Regions from separate parts of the Nocardiopsis sp. LOL_012 genome, predicted to be linked through region 1. Evidence: riboswitches for the same ligand, from Rfam matches in the RefSeq annotation. Region 1 holds a riboswitch; the other holds the start of a gene.

What was found. A riboswitch is a leader RNA that binds a small molecule or an ion and turns the genes downstream of it on or off. The one in region 1 is predicted to bind cobalamin.
Region 2: another riboswitch for cobalamin. It lies ahead of metE (5-methyltetrahydropteroyltriglutamate--homocysteine S-methyltransferase); the one in region 1 lies ahead of ACFHWE_RS11365 (nitrite reductase).

The regions. Positions count from the first base shown of each region.
Region 1 covers NZ_JBHMIV010000014.1:49,557-57,211, forward strand. The annotation lists gene ACFHWE_RS11350 (glycosyl hydrolase) at 1-2,431, opposite strand, end outside; gene ACFHWE_RS11355 (cytochrome P450) at 2,980-4,191, opposite strand; gene ACFHWE_RS11360 (siderophore-interacting protein) at 4,367-5,314, shown strand; cobalamin riboswitch at 5,384-5,593, shown strand; gene ACFHWE_RS11365 (nitrite reductase) at 5,648-6,532, shown strand; gene ACFHWE_RS11370 (precorrin-8X methylmutase) at 6,529-7,194, shown strand; gene ACFHWE_RS11375 (precorrin-2 C(20)-methyltransferase) at 7,191-7,655, shown strand, end outside.
Region 2 covers NZ_JBHMIV010000001.1:276,963-284,617, reverse strand. The annotation lists gene ACFHWE_RS01270 (DUF3558 domain-containing protein) at 1-522, shown strand, start outside; gene metE (5-methyltetrahydropteroyltriglutamate--homocysteine S-methyltransferase) at 625-2,898, opposite strand; cobalamin riboswitch at 3,037-3,281, opposite strand; gene ACFHWE_RS01260 (polysaccharide deacetylase family protein) at 3,469-5,052, shown strand; gene ACFHWE_RS01255 (polysaccharide deacetylase family protein) at 5,193-6,767, shown strand; gene ACFHWE_RS01250 (quinone-dependent dihydroorotate dehydrogenase) at 6,778-7,655, opposite strand, start outside.

The sequences.
Region 1 (7,655 bases):
CGGTGCCGGACAGGCGCAGCTTCTTGAGCTGTCCCGGCGGCATGGCCTGCCCGGAGTTCCCGTGCTTGACCGACCACGAGGGCCGGGCCAGGGCGATGACCGTCGAGGCCCCCGGGGCCAGGCGCACGCCGACCTCGACGGTCCCGTCGCCGCTGGTGTGCACGGGAAGGGGGTCGACCCGCCCGCTCCACAGGTCCAGCTCGAAGGGGTAGGCGTCGCGGACGCCGGTGGGCAGGGTCACCTTGTGGTCGACCGTCTCGGAGTCGGAGCCGTTGGTGAAGTAGTACAGGTCCAGGTCGTCGTCCCGGCGCCGCAGGTGCAGCAGCGGGGAGTCCTCGGAGTAGGAGACGGCGGGCCGTGCGCCCAGGGCCTCCAGCCCGGCGGGGATGTCGTCGCGGCTGTCCACGCGGTGCACGGTGGGCTCGGCGAGCAGTTCCGCCATGGCCTGGGACAGCTCCTCGGCGGAACCCTGGTCGTTGCCGGGCTGCTGAGGTGAGCTCCAGTCGCCGACGACGAGGATCTTCAGCCCGGCTCGTGCGTAGCCCACCAGGCGCTGTGCGGTCTCCAGCTCCATGGTCGGAATCCGGCCGCTGAAGGCGTCGCCCTCGAAGACCATCAGGCTGTAGGCGGGGCCGTCGGGCGCCAGGCGCCCGTCCTTCACCTCGGGGTCGGTGATGCGGAGCAGGCGCGGGCTGACGAACTGGTGCGTCCAGCCCTTGCGCACGCCCTCCTTGGTGAAGTAGGCGGCGCCGAAGCCCGAACCGGCGTAGCCCTTCTGGCGCAGGAAGGCCATGTCGATCTTCGGGGTGCCCGTCTGGAGCGTGTGCTGGGCGCGCGCGAAGAACCCGGAGACGTCGGACACGTGCTGCCAGGTGGGGTGGCGCGGCCCCCAGGACTCGCTGTAGCCGACCCCGCCGTTGTAGGGGGTGAAGGCGGCGAAGCCCGGCCACTGGGCGCCGGGGGCGTCGGCGTAGGAGAACCCGTGCAGGACCGCCATGTTCACCCCGGCGGCGTACTCGCGCGCGATGGTGCGCACGGTCTGCTCCCACGTGGTGCTGTAGGAGCCGCCGTAGACCGCTCCGGCCTCGCTGCTCAGGATCTTCTTCCCGGCCAGGTCGCGGCCGCCGGCCAGGGAGCGGAAGTCGTCGAGGTTCTTGAAGCCCAGGGACTCGCCCTCAGCGTTGTCGACCACGGCGGCCTTGGCCACGGCGTCGGTCTGGAGGCCGTAGGGCTGGATCCGGTAGCCCATGCCCAGGCTGTGCGCCCAGTCCTGGATGGGGGTGATGTGGTGGTCGATGTAGAGCTGGGAGAGCAGGTCGTTGAAGTCGTTGAGCACCCGGCGGTCGGTGTCGGGGTCGAAGCTGAAGACCTGGTCCTCGTCCACGCGCACCAGGACCGGCAGGTAGGGCATCGGGTCGTACCCGTTGTGGCTCTCGAAGGCCGCGGGCAGGTCGCGGGTCCACAGCGTGGCCTCGGTCTCCATCTCGATGGAGTCCTCGAAGATCGCGCCGCCCGCCGACCCCCGGAGGAGGCGGCGGATCCGGGAGGTGAGGATGTTCTCCTCCCAGAAGTCGATGACCGCCTGCGCGCCCGCGCTGCTGAAGTGGTCGACGACGTAGCTGACGGGTTCGGTGTGCGGCCCGGCCTCGGGGCGCTGGCCCGAACCGCGCTCCCAGTAGGCGAAGAGCGCCCAGGTGGAACCGTCGCCCTCGCCCGGCGCGGTCCAGGTGAGCTCCTCGCCCTCGACGGAGGAGGTCAGGTCCTGGAGGGTGTCGGCCTTGAGCTTGCAGCGCCGGTCGCCGGGTGAGGCGCCGTCGGCCAGGCGCACCGCCTGCACCGCCACGAGCGTGCGGGCCTCCACCCCGTGCTCCGGTGCGACCTCGGGTTCGGGGAGGGCACCGGAGACCTCCTCACCGGAGGCGAGGTAGCGCACGCCGTGGGCGAGTTCGCGCACGGCCGCCTCGTCCTGAGGGGTGATGGTGGGCACCGCGGCGGGCCAGGAGGGGCCGATGGTGATGTCGACGACGATGCCGCGCTTCTCGGCCTGGGCCAGGGCGGTCGTCAGGGCCTCGCGCCAGGGGAGGGTGCCCCAGCCGTGTCCGGCGGGGTCGAGGTCCTCCTCGGCGCTGTGGTGGACGTCGGCCACCTCCATGCCGCCGAATCCGGCGTCGGCGGCCTGGTCGATCTCGCGGGCCACCTCCTGCGGGTCGACCAGGCCGTGTGGCCACCACCAGCGGAACTTGGCTCGGGCGGCGGCCGACGGGTCGGGGAAGGCGCCGGCGAAGGAGCGCGGGGAGGCCGAGGCCGCGGGAGCGCCGACGGTGGTGGACAGTGCGGCCGCCGTGCCCGCGGCGGCGCTCATGCCCAGGAATAGGCGGCGGGAGGGGGTGAAGCCGCTGCGGGGGTGTTCCGCGGACGGTGTGTCGTGCATGGGACTTCCTTTGCTGCGCTCGCTGGGGTGGGGAACGCCAGGGGACGGGGCAGGGGTGTGCGCACACGTGCGGCCTGTGACGGCCGTCTCTTAAAACGTTTCAGTGAAGTTACCAACAGATGGCTCATGGGATCAATGCATCCGTGCGGAAATCTGGAGGTCTCCCCGTATCGATCCTATGAACAGTGGTGTCACTGTGTGTGTATGAGCGTGTGGGTACTGCCGGAAAGTAAGAACGTTTCACTTCCCTGCCTCCGGCTGCGCGCAGCCCCGGCCGCGGAGCGCGCCGTCCCGTGGACGGGCGGGGCTCCGTACAACGCCTGGGGCGCGAACGCGGTCGCGCGGCCTCCACACGGTCCGCGCGGGCGCGGGCACCCTCCACTACAGTCCCGAACGCGGCGGGGAAGCGGCCGGCCGCTACGTCCCGGTGGGCGAACCGCCCCTGGAGGGGGGCCTGCCCCGCGAGGACCCGTACGTGATCGGCGGCTGGCCGCCGTACGCCCTCCCGCGCCGCGAGCGGGGCTCGGCACGGGAGGGCGCGGCGGAGGTCACCAGCGGACGGGGACCTCGTTCAGACCGCCGACGACCAGGCCCTCCACCCGCCTGAGTTCGTCGGCGGGTACGGCCAGCTCCAGTGTGGGCAGTCTGCGCAGCAGCACCTCCAGCACCACCTGGAGTTCGGCGCGGGCCAGGGACTGCCCCACGCAGGAGTGCGCCCCCGCACCGAAGGCCAGGTGGGGGTTGGGCCTGCGCTCCAGGTCCATCTCGTCGGCGGAGTCGAAGGCGCCGGAGTCGCGGTTGGCGGCGCCCATGTTGCACATCACGGTGGTGCCGCGCGGCAGGACGGTACCGGCGATCTCGGTCTCCTCGGAAAGGTAGCGGGGCAGGCCGATGCCGGAGTTGGCGTCCATGCGCAGGCACTCCTCGACGGCGGTCCGGACGAGGGAGCGGTCCTCCAGCAGCCGCTCCCACCGGGACCGGTCGGCCAGCAGCATGGAGGCCATCTTGCCGATCATGTTGGCCGTGGTCTCGTGGCCGGCGACGAGGAGGCCGACGCCCGTGACGACGAGCTCCATGTCGGAGAGGCGGCCCTGCTCGCCGGCCTCCTCGATCAGCGCGCTGATGATGTCCTCGCCCGGTTCGGAGCGCTTGGCGGCGATGTGCGCGGACATGTACGTGAAGAACTCGGCCTGGGCCGTCTCCGACTCCGCGCCGCTGTAGCGGGTGAGGTTGAGCAGCATGTCCGACCAGGTGGAGAAGCGGTCGCGGTCCTCGGCGGGCACGCCCAGCATGTCGCAGATGACGAACACCGGCAGCGGGAAGCCCAGGCCCGCTCTGAGGTCGGCGGGCGGCCCCTGCTCGACCATCGCGTCGACGAGCCCGTCGGCCATGCGCTCGATCTCCGGGCGCAGCGCGTTCATGCGCTTGGTGGTGAACCACTTGCTGATCAGGCGCCGCCACCGCTGGTGCGCCTCCCCGGAGCTGGGCAGCACCGTGGCCATCTCACCGCCGAACAGTCCGCCCGATTCGGAGTCGGTCAGCCGGGCCGCGTCCTCGGCGTCGAGCACGCGGCTGAAACGGGGGTCGGCGAGCACGTCCCTGACGTCCTCGTAGCGGGTCACCAGTCGGGCCTCGTCGCCGCTGGGCAGTCGCACGCGGGCCACCGGGCACTCCTGGCGGAGGCGGGACCACTCCTGCGGCGGCTCCAGTGCCGAGTCGGACGGGATCGGGTAGTCGAGTGCCTGCTCGTGCTGGCCCATCAGGGTCTCCTCGGGGGGCGGTGTGCCGTGGTCGGGGGCGCCGAAGGGGGCAGGGACGGCGGAAGGACGCGGGACCGGCCGGATGAGACACCGCGAATATAACCCGCAGTATTCGAATGGTCCACATGAGTACGCGGACTTTTCTCCATGGGGTACACGGGATCCAGGTCAGGGGATGGGCCGCGCCCGTTCGGGGGCCTGGTGTCAAGTAAGGTTAGACTCGCCTCACTGTCGCTTTCGCGGGCCTGCCGCGGACGACACGGCCCCGACCCCGACCCGCCCCCGTCGCAGGAGGCACCGTGGCCCAGCAGCTCGCCGCCACCCGCCCCGTCGCGCCGCCGTCCGCACCTTCGCCGTCGCGGACGTCTCCCGGCCCTCGCCGGGCTTCGCCCGCGTCACCCTGCTCAGTACCGGCGACGGCTTCGAGGAGGAGTTCGAGCCCCTCGGCCACGACCACTGGTTCCGCCTGTTCCTGCCCGCCCCCGACGGCTCCCTGGACCTGCCCTTCGGCCCGGCGGAAGGCTGGTACTCGCGGCTGCTGAAGATCGACGGGGAGCGGCGGCCCGTCGTGCGCAACTACACCATGCGCGAGGTCCGCAGGGCGGGCCGCGCCTGGGAGGTGGACGTGGACTTCGTCGTCCACCGCTCGCCCGCCACCGGCGAGGTCGAGGGTACGGCCGCCCGCTGGGCTCTGGCCGCCCGGCCCGGCGACCCGGTGGGCCTGCTCGACCAGGGCCGCCTGTTCAACATGGACGACCACACCGGACCCGTCCTGGTGGTGGCGGACGAGAGCGGCCTGCCCGGGGTGGAGGGCATCGCCCGCTCCCTCGCCGGAGCGCCCGCCGAGTACGTGCTGGAGGTCCCCGACCCCGCCGACCGCCGCCCCCTGGCCGACGCCGACCCGGTGTGGCTGGTGCGCGGCCCCGGCGAGGACGTGGGCGGGCGCGCGCTGGAGCACCTGAGTTCGGCCGCCATCACCCCGGAGACGGGGGTGTACATCGTCGGTGAGGCGTCGTTCGTTCTGGCGGCGCGCGCCATCGCCCTGAAGGCCGGCGTGCCCAAGGGACGCGTCCAGTTCTGCGCCTACTGGCGTATCGGGCGCCGCACGGAGGACCGGGACTGACGCCCGCGCCGACCCCGGTCGACGGCCCGGCCGGAGCGCGGACCAGCCGGAAAAGGTAGAAAAAGGACGCGGTACGCTCGTGACGCCAGTCGAACTCCACCATATGGAGCAGGGAACCCGGTGTGAATCCGGGACTGACGCGCAGCGGTGAGGGTGACGGGCGGAGCAGGCCCTGGGGACGCGGTCCCCGGCGGCGGCCACTGGGGCACACGCCCCGGGAAGGCGCCCCGCACCGGTCGATCCCGAGTCCGAAGACCTGCTGGCACTGGCGGTGACCGGCCGCCAGGTCGACCGCGGACCCCGCGCACCGGGTCCCTGACCCCGAAGGACGCCATGCCGCCGACGGACTCGCCGCCGTCCGCCGCCCGTACCCGCCGCGACCGCTGCCCCGGCGCGCTGCGGCCCTGGACCGCCGACGACGGGCTGCTCGTCCGGCTCCGGCTGGTCGGCGGCCGGATCCCCGCCCCGTCGCTGCGCGCCCTGGCCGCCGTGGCACAGCGGTTCGGCGACGGGCGGATCCACGCCACCGGCCGCGCCAACGTACAACTGCGCGCCCTGCCCGGCCGGGACGGGACACTGGAACCCGGGGTGCTCCGGGCGATCGGGGAGACCGGGCTGCTGCCCTCGCCCGCCCACGAACTGGTCCGCAACATCATGGCCTCCCCGTGCACCGGCCTCACCGGTGGCCGGGCCGACCTGCGCCCCGTCGCCGCCGCCCTGGACCGGGCGCTGTGCTCGGAGCCGACCCGCGCCGCCCTCCCCGGACGCTTCCTGTTCGTCCTCGACGACGGCCGCGGCGACCTGGCCGAACGCCCCTGCGACCTCGGCCTGACCGCCCTGGACGCGGAGACCGCGCAACTGCGGATCGGAGAGCACCACGGCCCCCGGGTCCGGCTCGACGGGGCCGCGGACGCGCTCACCGGGCTGGTCGATGCCTTCCTGGCCCGGCGCGGCACCGGTCCCACCGCACCCTGGCACGTCGCCGAACTCCCCGCGCCCCTGGCCGCACCGGTCACCGCGGATCCGAGGCTGCCCGCCCCCGCGCCGCCGCTGCCGCACGGCCCGCTGCCCGGCGGCGGACGGCACGTGCCCGTGCCCGCCGAGGGACTGGACCGGGCCGCCGCCGACGCCCTCGCCGACGAGGCGGACGCGGTTGGGGCCGACGCCCTCGTCGTCACGCCCTGGCGCGGCGTCGTGGTTCCCGGGGAGGCCCGATGACCGGCCCGACGCGGCCGACCCGGCGCTACGACTACGTCGACGACGGGCCCGCCATCTACACCGACTCCTTCGCCACCATTCGGCGCGAGGCCCGCCTCGCCCACCTGCCCGCCGACGCCGAGCGCCTCGCCGTGCGCATGATCCACGGCACCGGACAGGTGGACCTCGCCGACGACCTGGACATCCACCCCGGCCTGGTGTCCGCCGCGCGCGCCGCCCTCCGCTCCGGTGCGCCCATCCTGTGCGACGCCACGATGGTGGCCTCCGGTGTGACCGCCGCCCGTCTGCCACGGGACAACGAGGTGCTGTGCCTGCTCGGCGACCCGCGGGTGCCCGGCCTCGCCCGGGAGTGGGGCACCACACGCAGCGCCGCCGCGGTCTCCCTGTGGGAGCCGCTGCTGCACGGCGCGGTGGTCGCCGTCGGCAACGCGCCCACCGCCCTCTTCCACCTGTTGGAGATGCTGGCGGACGGCGCGCCGCGCCCGGCCGCGATCGTGGGCTGCCCGGTCGGCTTCATCGGCGCCGCCGAGTCCAAACGGGCGCTCGCCGAGTTCGCCGACCGCCACGGCGCCGACATCCCCTACGTGACCGCCCACGGACGCCGGGGCGGCTCCGCCATGGCCGCCTCGGCCCTGAACGCACTCGCCAAGGAGGAGGAGTGACCGGCCGCTTCCACGGTGTCGGGGTCGGCCCCGGAGACCCCGAGCTCATCACCCTCAAGGCCGCCCGGCTCATCTCCGGAGCCGACGTCGTCGCCTACCACGCGGGTGTCGGCAAGGAGTCCAACGCCCGCCGTGCCGCCGCCGACCTCATCCCGCGTGCGGCGGTGGAGGAGCGGCTCACCTACCCGGTGACCACCGGCACCACCGACCACCCCGGCGGCTACGAGGGCGCCCTCGCCGACTTCTACACCGAGTCCGCCGCGCGGCTGGCCGCCCACCTGGACGCCGGGCGCGACGTCGTCCTGCTCTCGGAGGGCGACCCCCTGTTCTACGGGTCGTACATGTACATGCACGACCGGCTCTCACAGCGCTACGAGACCCGGATCGTGCCCGGTGTCCCGGCGTTCGCCGCCGCCACGGCCGTCGCCGAGTCGCCGCTGGCCCGGCAGACCGACGTGCTC
Region 2 (7,655 bases), on a different contig from region 1:
TGCGACGTCCTCACCGACCAGGTCTACGCGGACTTCATGCTCACCGAAGCCGGCTACAAGTCCGTCCAGGACAGCACCGCTAGCTGCCGCAGCTCGCTGGCCGACGCACCCGAGGGGAACCCCGAGGACTCCTACGCCTCCCTGCGCGTGGAGTACGCGGTGCCCTACTCCGCCTCCGACTCACTGGAGGCCGCCGAGGACGACTACGAGTACAACCTTGAGTACGTCACGGGCGCCAACGACTACTCGGCCTACCTGGCCGAAGGCGTCGAGGAGAGCCGCGAGGTCGACCTCGGCGACCAGGCGCACTACGTCCTGACCACCTACGACTACCTGGGTGACGAAGTGCCCACGGCCGTCCTGCTGATCCGCACGGCCAACGTCAACATCCAGATCGAGTACCAGGTCCTCCTCGGTTTCCTCGGCGACGCCACCGTCGACGAGCTGAGCCTGCCGGACGACACCGAGGACATCATGCTCAACGTCGGCAACGAGGCCCTGGCCCTGGTCGGCAGCGCCTGACCCGGGACCGGAACGCCCGAGGGGGCCGCGGCGCACGCGCCACGGCCCCCTCGTATGCGCCCGTCCGCTCGCGCGGGCCCGGCGGGCCGGCGCGAGCTGCGGTCACAGGACGGCGCGGACCCGGCGGACCGCCTCGACCATGTTGCGCAGGGCCTGCTCGGTCTCGGCGTAGCCGCGCGTCTTGAGACCGCAGTCCGGGTTGGCCCACAGGCGGTCGGCGTCCACGTGCTCCAGCGCCAGGCGCAGGGACTCCTCGATCTCCCCCGCCGAGGGCACCCTCGGCGAGTGGATGTCGTAGACGCCGGGACCGATCGAGCGCGCGTAGCCGCGCCGGCCCAGGTCCGCCACGAGCTCCATCCGCGAACGGGCCGCCTCGACACTGGTGACGTCGGCGTCCAGCGCCTCGATCCCGCCGACGATCTGCCCGAACTCCGAGTAGCACATGTGCGTGTGGATCACCGTGGTCGGCGCGACCCCGGAGGTGGCCAGGCGGAACGAGCCCACCGCCCAGTCCATGTAGGCCGAACGCCGCTCCTCGCGCAGCGGCAGCAGCTCACGCAGGGCCGCCTCGTCCACCTGGATGTGGCGGATCCCGGCCCGCTCCAGGTCGGCGATCTCGTCCCTCAGCGCCAGGGCGACCTGGCGGGCGGTGTCGCCCAGCGGCTGGTCGGTACGGACGAAGGACCAGGCGAGCATGGTGACCGGGCCGGTCAGCATGCCCTTGACGGGCTTGCGCGTCCGAGACTGTGCGTAGGTGATCCACTCGACCGTCATCGGTTCGGGACGGAAGACGTCCCCGTACAGGACCGGGGGCCGCACGCAACGCGAACCGTAGGACTGCACCCACCCGTACTCGGTGGTCGCGTAACCGTCGAGCCGCTCGGCGAAGTACTGGACCATGTCGTTGCGCTCGGGCTCTCCGTGCACGAGCACGTCCAGGCCGATATCCTCCTGGAGGGCGATCACGCGGTCGATCTCCTCACGCATGATCCGCTCATACTCCTCCCGCCCCATCTCGCCCCTGCTGTGGGCGGCGCGCGCCCCGCGCAGCTCGGCGGTCTGGGGAAACGAGCCGATCGTCGTGGTGGTGAGGGGGGTGTCGGCCGGAACGCCCCGCTCCCCCGGGCGCACGGCGGCCTCCGGCCCGAGCGCGTCGAGCCGCGCCCGGACCCGGGCGTCGGTGAAGGACGGCGGGGAGGCGGAGTCCTCCGGCCCGGCCCCGGCCCCCTGGGAGAGCACCCGCCCGAGCAGGGCGACCTCCTCGGCCTTCTGCTTGGCGAAGGCCAGCGCCCGGCGCAGCTCCGGGTCCAGGGACGTCTCGGCGTCCAGATCCACGGGCACGTGCAGCAGCGAGCAGGAGGTGCCCACGGTCAGCTCGTCGGCCAGGCCGAGCAGCGTGCCCAGGGTTGCGGCCGCCGCGGGGACGTCGGTGCGCCACACGTTGCGGCCGTCGACGACGCCGGCGACCAGGCGGGTACTGCCCAGACCGGACACCTTCACGAGGTCGTCGACGCCCTCGGAGTCGGTCACCAGGTCCAGGCCGACCGCCTCGACGGGGGTGTCCTTGAGAACGCGCAGGGCGTCGGCGCCGATGGATCCGAAATAGGTGGACACCAGCAGGGAGGGACGGTCGGCCAGCGCCCCCAGGCGCCGGTAGGCCCGCTCCAGGTGCTTGGTGGCGGCCCGGCCCTCGTCGGTGGCCAGGACCGGCTCGTCCAACTGCACCTCCTCGGCCCCGGCCGCCCTCAGGTCGGCCAGGAGTTCGGCGTAGGCGTCCAGGAGCGGATCGAGCAGCTCGACCGGCTCCCAGCCCTCGGGGGCGCCGTCTGCGGGCTTGGCCAGCAGCAGGAACGTGAGCGGTCCGACCATGACCGGACGGGTGCGGTACCCGGCCCCGGCCGCCTCACGGAACTCGGCGACGGGCTTGTCGCCGACCAGGCGCGGGCGGGTGCCCGGCTCCAGTTCGGGGACCAGGTAGTGGTAGTTGGTGTCGAACCACTTGGTCATCTCCAGCGGCGGGGCGCCCCGGTCGCCCCGCGCGAGCGCGAAGTAGCGGCGCAGCTCCTCGTCGCGGTCGGCGGCGGAGGCCGGTGAGGCGAACCTCGGCGGCACCAGGTCGAACATGACCGCGGTGTCCAGCACGTGGTCGTAGTAGGAGAACGTGTTGGAGGGCAGGTCGTCGACCCCCGCCCCCTTCAGCAGGGCGTAGGCGTCCGTGCGCAGTCCAGCGGCGACGGTGTCCAGTTCGGCGGCGGTGCGGCGACCCTTCCAGTAGGCCTCGACCGCCCGCTTGAGTTCACGGCGCGGACCGATCCTCGGGTAGCCGTGCACCGTGGAGCGCACGTTCCCCCCACCGGTGGCCTGTGACGTGTCCATACAGCTTCTCTCCCTCGTCGAAAGCCGGGTTCCGGCACCGGGACGAGGGCATGGGAGGGCACGCGTCGGCGGCGCGCCGCGAGCGCGCCCGACACCGCCTCCGGCCCTCCCTCGGGGCGCGGGACCACCGGCGGCCCGGGCGGGCCGCCGGGTGGAGGCAGGTCTTCGGACTCGCGGGCACCACCGGACCCGTGTCCGGTCACCTACCGGCCGCCGCTTCCCGGTCACCGGTCCTCTCGGCCGGCCCACCAGTGCTCATGGCGACTGTCGTTCCCACATACCGCTGCGGGGCAGCTCCGGATTCACACCGGATTCCCTCTTTCGACGCGCACCGCCCGGGCTGGCCCGGGTGTGGAACGCGTACCTTCCACACCTGGGAGTATAGGGAGGACCGACAGCCAGCCCGTCACGGCCCCGCCCCCGCTCCGACCATCCCCGGCACACGTCGTCGCACCGCAACCGCACGCCCCCGTCGTGCGTCACAACCGATACAAGCCGCGGAGAGAGGCCGCCCCCGCCTCCCCTCCGCCGATGTTCGTCGCCCCCGGATGAACGTGGAGAACCCCCGACGTGAACAATCCATCCCCGTCCGCCAAGGTCCCCGTCGCCGCCCTGGCCACGGCCGCCGGCGCCGTCGCGGTCCTGGTCGTCCTGGCCCTGGCCGCCACCCGCTTCTCGGTCCTGCCCTGGCCGCCCTCCTCCCCCGGCGGGACCGCCGCCACGCAGTCCTCGGAGGAGAGCGGGCCCCCCGCGGCCACCGGGGACCCCGACCAGCTCACGGTCGTCGACCCCGCCGACGTCGTCGGTGTGGAGGAGGTCTCCCTGGCCTACGACGGAGGCGCCGAGGTGGCGGTGGCCTACCCCGCCGTCCAGGGTGCCGACCCCCTCACCGAGTTCCTGGCGGACACGCTCGCCAGCGAGGTGCGCGCCTTCGAGGCCGCCAACCCCGGTGCCAGGTCCTACACGGGCTCCTGGGGGCTGACCGCCGCCGCGGGCGACGTCCTGGGGGTGCGCGTGACCGGTACCGAGACCGACTCCGAGGAGACCCGGGAGCGCCGCTCCACCTACTGGTACGAGACCGACACCGGCCTGGCGCACGGCTCGACCGCCCTGATCGCCGGGCAGGACGAACTGGCCGCCCTCAACGACCTGGTCCTGGAGCGGGTGCCCGACCAGGCGGACGGCTCGGTCATCCACCCCATCTCCTCGCTGTACGACTCGGTCGGGTTCAACCCCGCCGGCGACCTGGTCGTGGAGTTCGACGACGGCCAGGTGGCGCCCGTGGGCGCGGGCCGGGTGCACGCCGTCGTGGAACGGGACCTGGCCGAACCGCTGCTGTCGGAACTGGGCCTGCGCGCCCGCGACGCGGCGACCGTCGCCGCTGATGCCTTCTCCGTGCCGAGCCCGCCCGCGACGGCCGGAGGCGGTACGGACACGCCCCCTCCGGGCGTGCTGTCCCCGGTCGACGACACTGTGGACTGCTCCGACCCCGCCACCAAGTGCGTGGCGCTGACCTACGACGACGGTCCCGGCGCCGGGACCCCCGCCCTGCTGGACACGCTCGCCGAGTACGACGCCCGCGCCACCTTCTTCGTCACCGGGGTGCCGGTCATGTCGCATGCGACGACGGTGCGGCGCGCCTACGCCGAGGGCCACGAGATGGCCAACCACACGCTGAACCACCCCGACCTGTCCGGCCTGAGCCAGCAGGGGGCGCGTTCCGAACTAGACGCGGTGCAGGCCCTGGTGTACCGCGAGACGGGCTACACCATGGACATGATGCGGCCCCCCTACGGAGCCACCGACGAGGGCGTCACCGCCGTGACCGCCGACATGGGCCTGTCCCAGATCATCTGGAACGTGGACACCTACGACTGGAGGGACCGCGACGCCTCGCTGGTCACCCAGCGTGCGCTGTCGGGGGCCTCGGACGGGGCGATCATCCTCATGCACGACATCCACCCCACGACCATCGCGGCGTCGCGGCAGATCATCTCCGAACTGGACGCGCGCGGGTTCACGATGGTCACCGTCACCCAACTGCTCGGCCCCACCACCCCCGGCGGCCTCTACACCGACGGCATCCCGGAGGCGGAGCAGCCGTCGGAGACGCCCGGGACCGGCGAACAGGTGGACGAGGAGGCGGCGGGCTGAGCCGGTCTCGCCCCCGCCGTCCCTTTCCCCCGCCTGGCCGGGTGGCCGGATCCGGCCACCCGGCCAGGCAGGGTCACACAGTCCTCTATGTTGCTCCCAGCAGCCGCTACGCGTTCAGACCAAGGGATGAGGTATCGCCGGTGGGGCAGACGACCGCCCGTGTACACGAGCCGAGGGACCTGCCCTCGCCGGGCAGCCGCAGGAAGGGGCACCGGTGGGCGGGGGCCGCGGCCGCCGCGCTCCTGCTGCCCGCAGCCTCCTGCGCCGCCGAGCCCGGCGCCGCTGACGCCGCGGACCTGATGTCGGTGGTGGCCGACGCCCCCGGGGGCCCCGTCTCGGAGTGGACCGGCACCGCGGCCGACTTCGACGGCCACCCCTACGTCCCCGACGGGGTGGCGGTGACCGCCGCCTACCCCGAGTTCGAGGGGGCAGAGGGGTTCTCCCAGGGGCTGGCCGGGCACGTGGACCGGCGGGTGGGCGACTTCTACGGCGGGAGCCGGGAGCCGGTGAGCCTGGACGTCGACTGGGAGGTGACGGCGGCCGGCGGCGGCGTCCTGGGGGTGCGCCTGGTCCACACCGTGGAGGACCTGCACGGGCTCCGGCAGGGGTACGCGACCTACTGGTACGACGCCGAGACGGGGCTGACCCGCTACTCCTCCGAACTGATCGCCGGGCAGGAGGGGTTGGAGCGGCTGAACGGGATCGTCACCGACGCGCTGGCCGGCCACCCCCACGCGGGAGCGGACACGCTGTGGCCGATCCTGTCCACCTACGACTCGATGGGCTTCAACGCCGACGGCGACCTCGTGGTGGAGTTCGACGACGGGCACCTCTCACCGGTGCGCGAGGGGCACCCGCCGGACGCCTCCCCGGGGCGGATCGGGGTGGTCGTCGACGCCGAGGAGGCGGCCCCTCTCCTGTCCGACCTGGGTGAGCGGGCGCGTGCGGCCTCCGCGCTGGAGGAGCCCGACTTCGCCGTACCGGCACCTGACGCGCCGACCGCCGACCGCCCCGCCGTCCCGGGGGAGGTCACCGCGGGCAAGGACGTGGACTGCGCGGCGGAGGGCGTCCGGTGTGTGGCGCTGACCTTCGACGACGGCCCCGCCGAGACCACCCCGCACCTGCTCGACCTGCTGGCCGAGGAGGGGGTGGTCGCGACGTTCTTCCTCAACGGCGACCCCGCGCTGACCCGGCCGTCGGTGATCCGGCGCGCCTACGCCGAGGGCCACGAGATCGCCAACCACAACGACCAGCACGAGCACATGCGCGACCTGCCCGTCAGCGCGCTGCCCCGCCAGGTGGCGACAGTGAACGCGATCGTCAGCCGGGAGACCGGGTACCGGGTGACGCTGTTCCGGCCGCCGTTCGGCCAGAGCTCACCCGAGGTGCTCGCGGAGGTCGGCGCGCAGGAGATGGCCCAGGTGGTGTGGAACGTCGACAGCGAGGACTGGACGGAGATCGGCCCGAACGAGATCGTGGAGCGCGTCACGGAGCAGACCGCCCGGGCCGGCCGCGCCGACCGGGACGCGATCGTCCTGCTGCACGATCCGCTGCCCGCCACCCTGGCTGCCGTCCCCGAGCTCATCGGACTGCTGCGCGAGGACGGCTACACGTTCGCGACCACAACCCAGGCGATCGGCGACCCGGTGGCCGGTGAGGCCTACCCCACGGGGCGGAACGTGCCGGAGGCCGCGAGCGGGGAGCCGGAGGCCTGACCCGCGCGCGTCAGGACGCGTGTTCGGCTCCACCCTCCACCACCGTCAGGTCCGGGGGCGGGGCGTCGGAGCCGACCGCCGCACCGACGGAGGTGTACCCGGCCTCGCGGACCAGCCGGGCCAGGCCGCGGTGGACGCGGCGGGGCCACGTCGGCCCCCCGTAGACGAAGCCCGTGTAGCCCTGCACGAGTGTGGCACCGGCGCGGATGCGCGCCCAGGCATCCTCGGGGGTCTCGATGCCGCCGACCGCGACCAGGGTCACCCGGTCCCCCACACGGGAGCGCAGGCGGCGCAGCACCTCCAGCGAACGATCCTTGAGGGGGGCGCCCGAGAGGCCCCCCGCACCGGCCGCGGCCACCTCCTCGTCGGAGGCGGACAGCCCCTCACGCGAGACGGTGGTGTTGGTGGCGATGAGGCCGTCCAGGCCCTCGGCCAGCGCGAGGTCGGCGACGGCGTCGATGTCCTCGTCCGCCAGGTCCGGGGCGATCTTCACCAGGAGCGGCAGGCCCGGGCGCCCGGACTCGGACAGAGCGGCGCGTACGGCGGACAGGATCGGGCGCAGCCGCTCCACGCTCTGGAGGTCGCGCAGCCCGGGGGTGTTGGGCGAGCTGACGTTGACCACCATGTAGTCGGCGTAGGGGGCCAGGCGGAGGGCACTGGTGGCGTAGTCGGTGGGCGCCTCCTCCTCGGGGGTCGCCTTGGTCTTGCCGATGTTGACGCCTAGGACCGGCAGGCGGGTGCCGCGCTGGTGGTACAGGCGCTCGGCGACCAGGGCCGACCCCTCGTTGTTGAACCCCATGCGGTTGACGATCGCACGGTCGCCGACCAGGCGGAACAGGCGCGGGGCCGGGTTCCCGGGCTGGGGCTGGGCCGTGACGGTGCCCACCT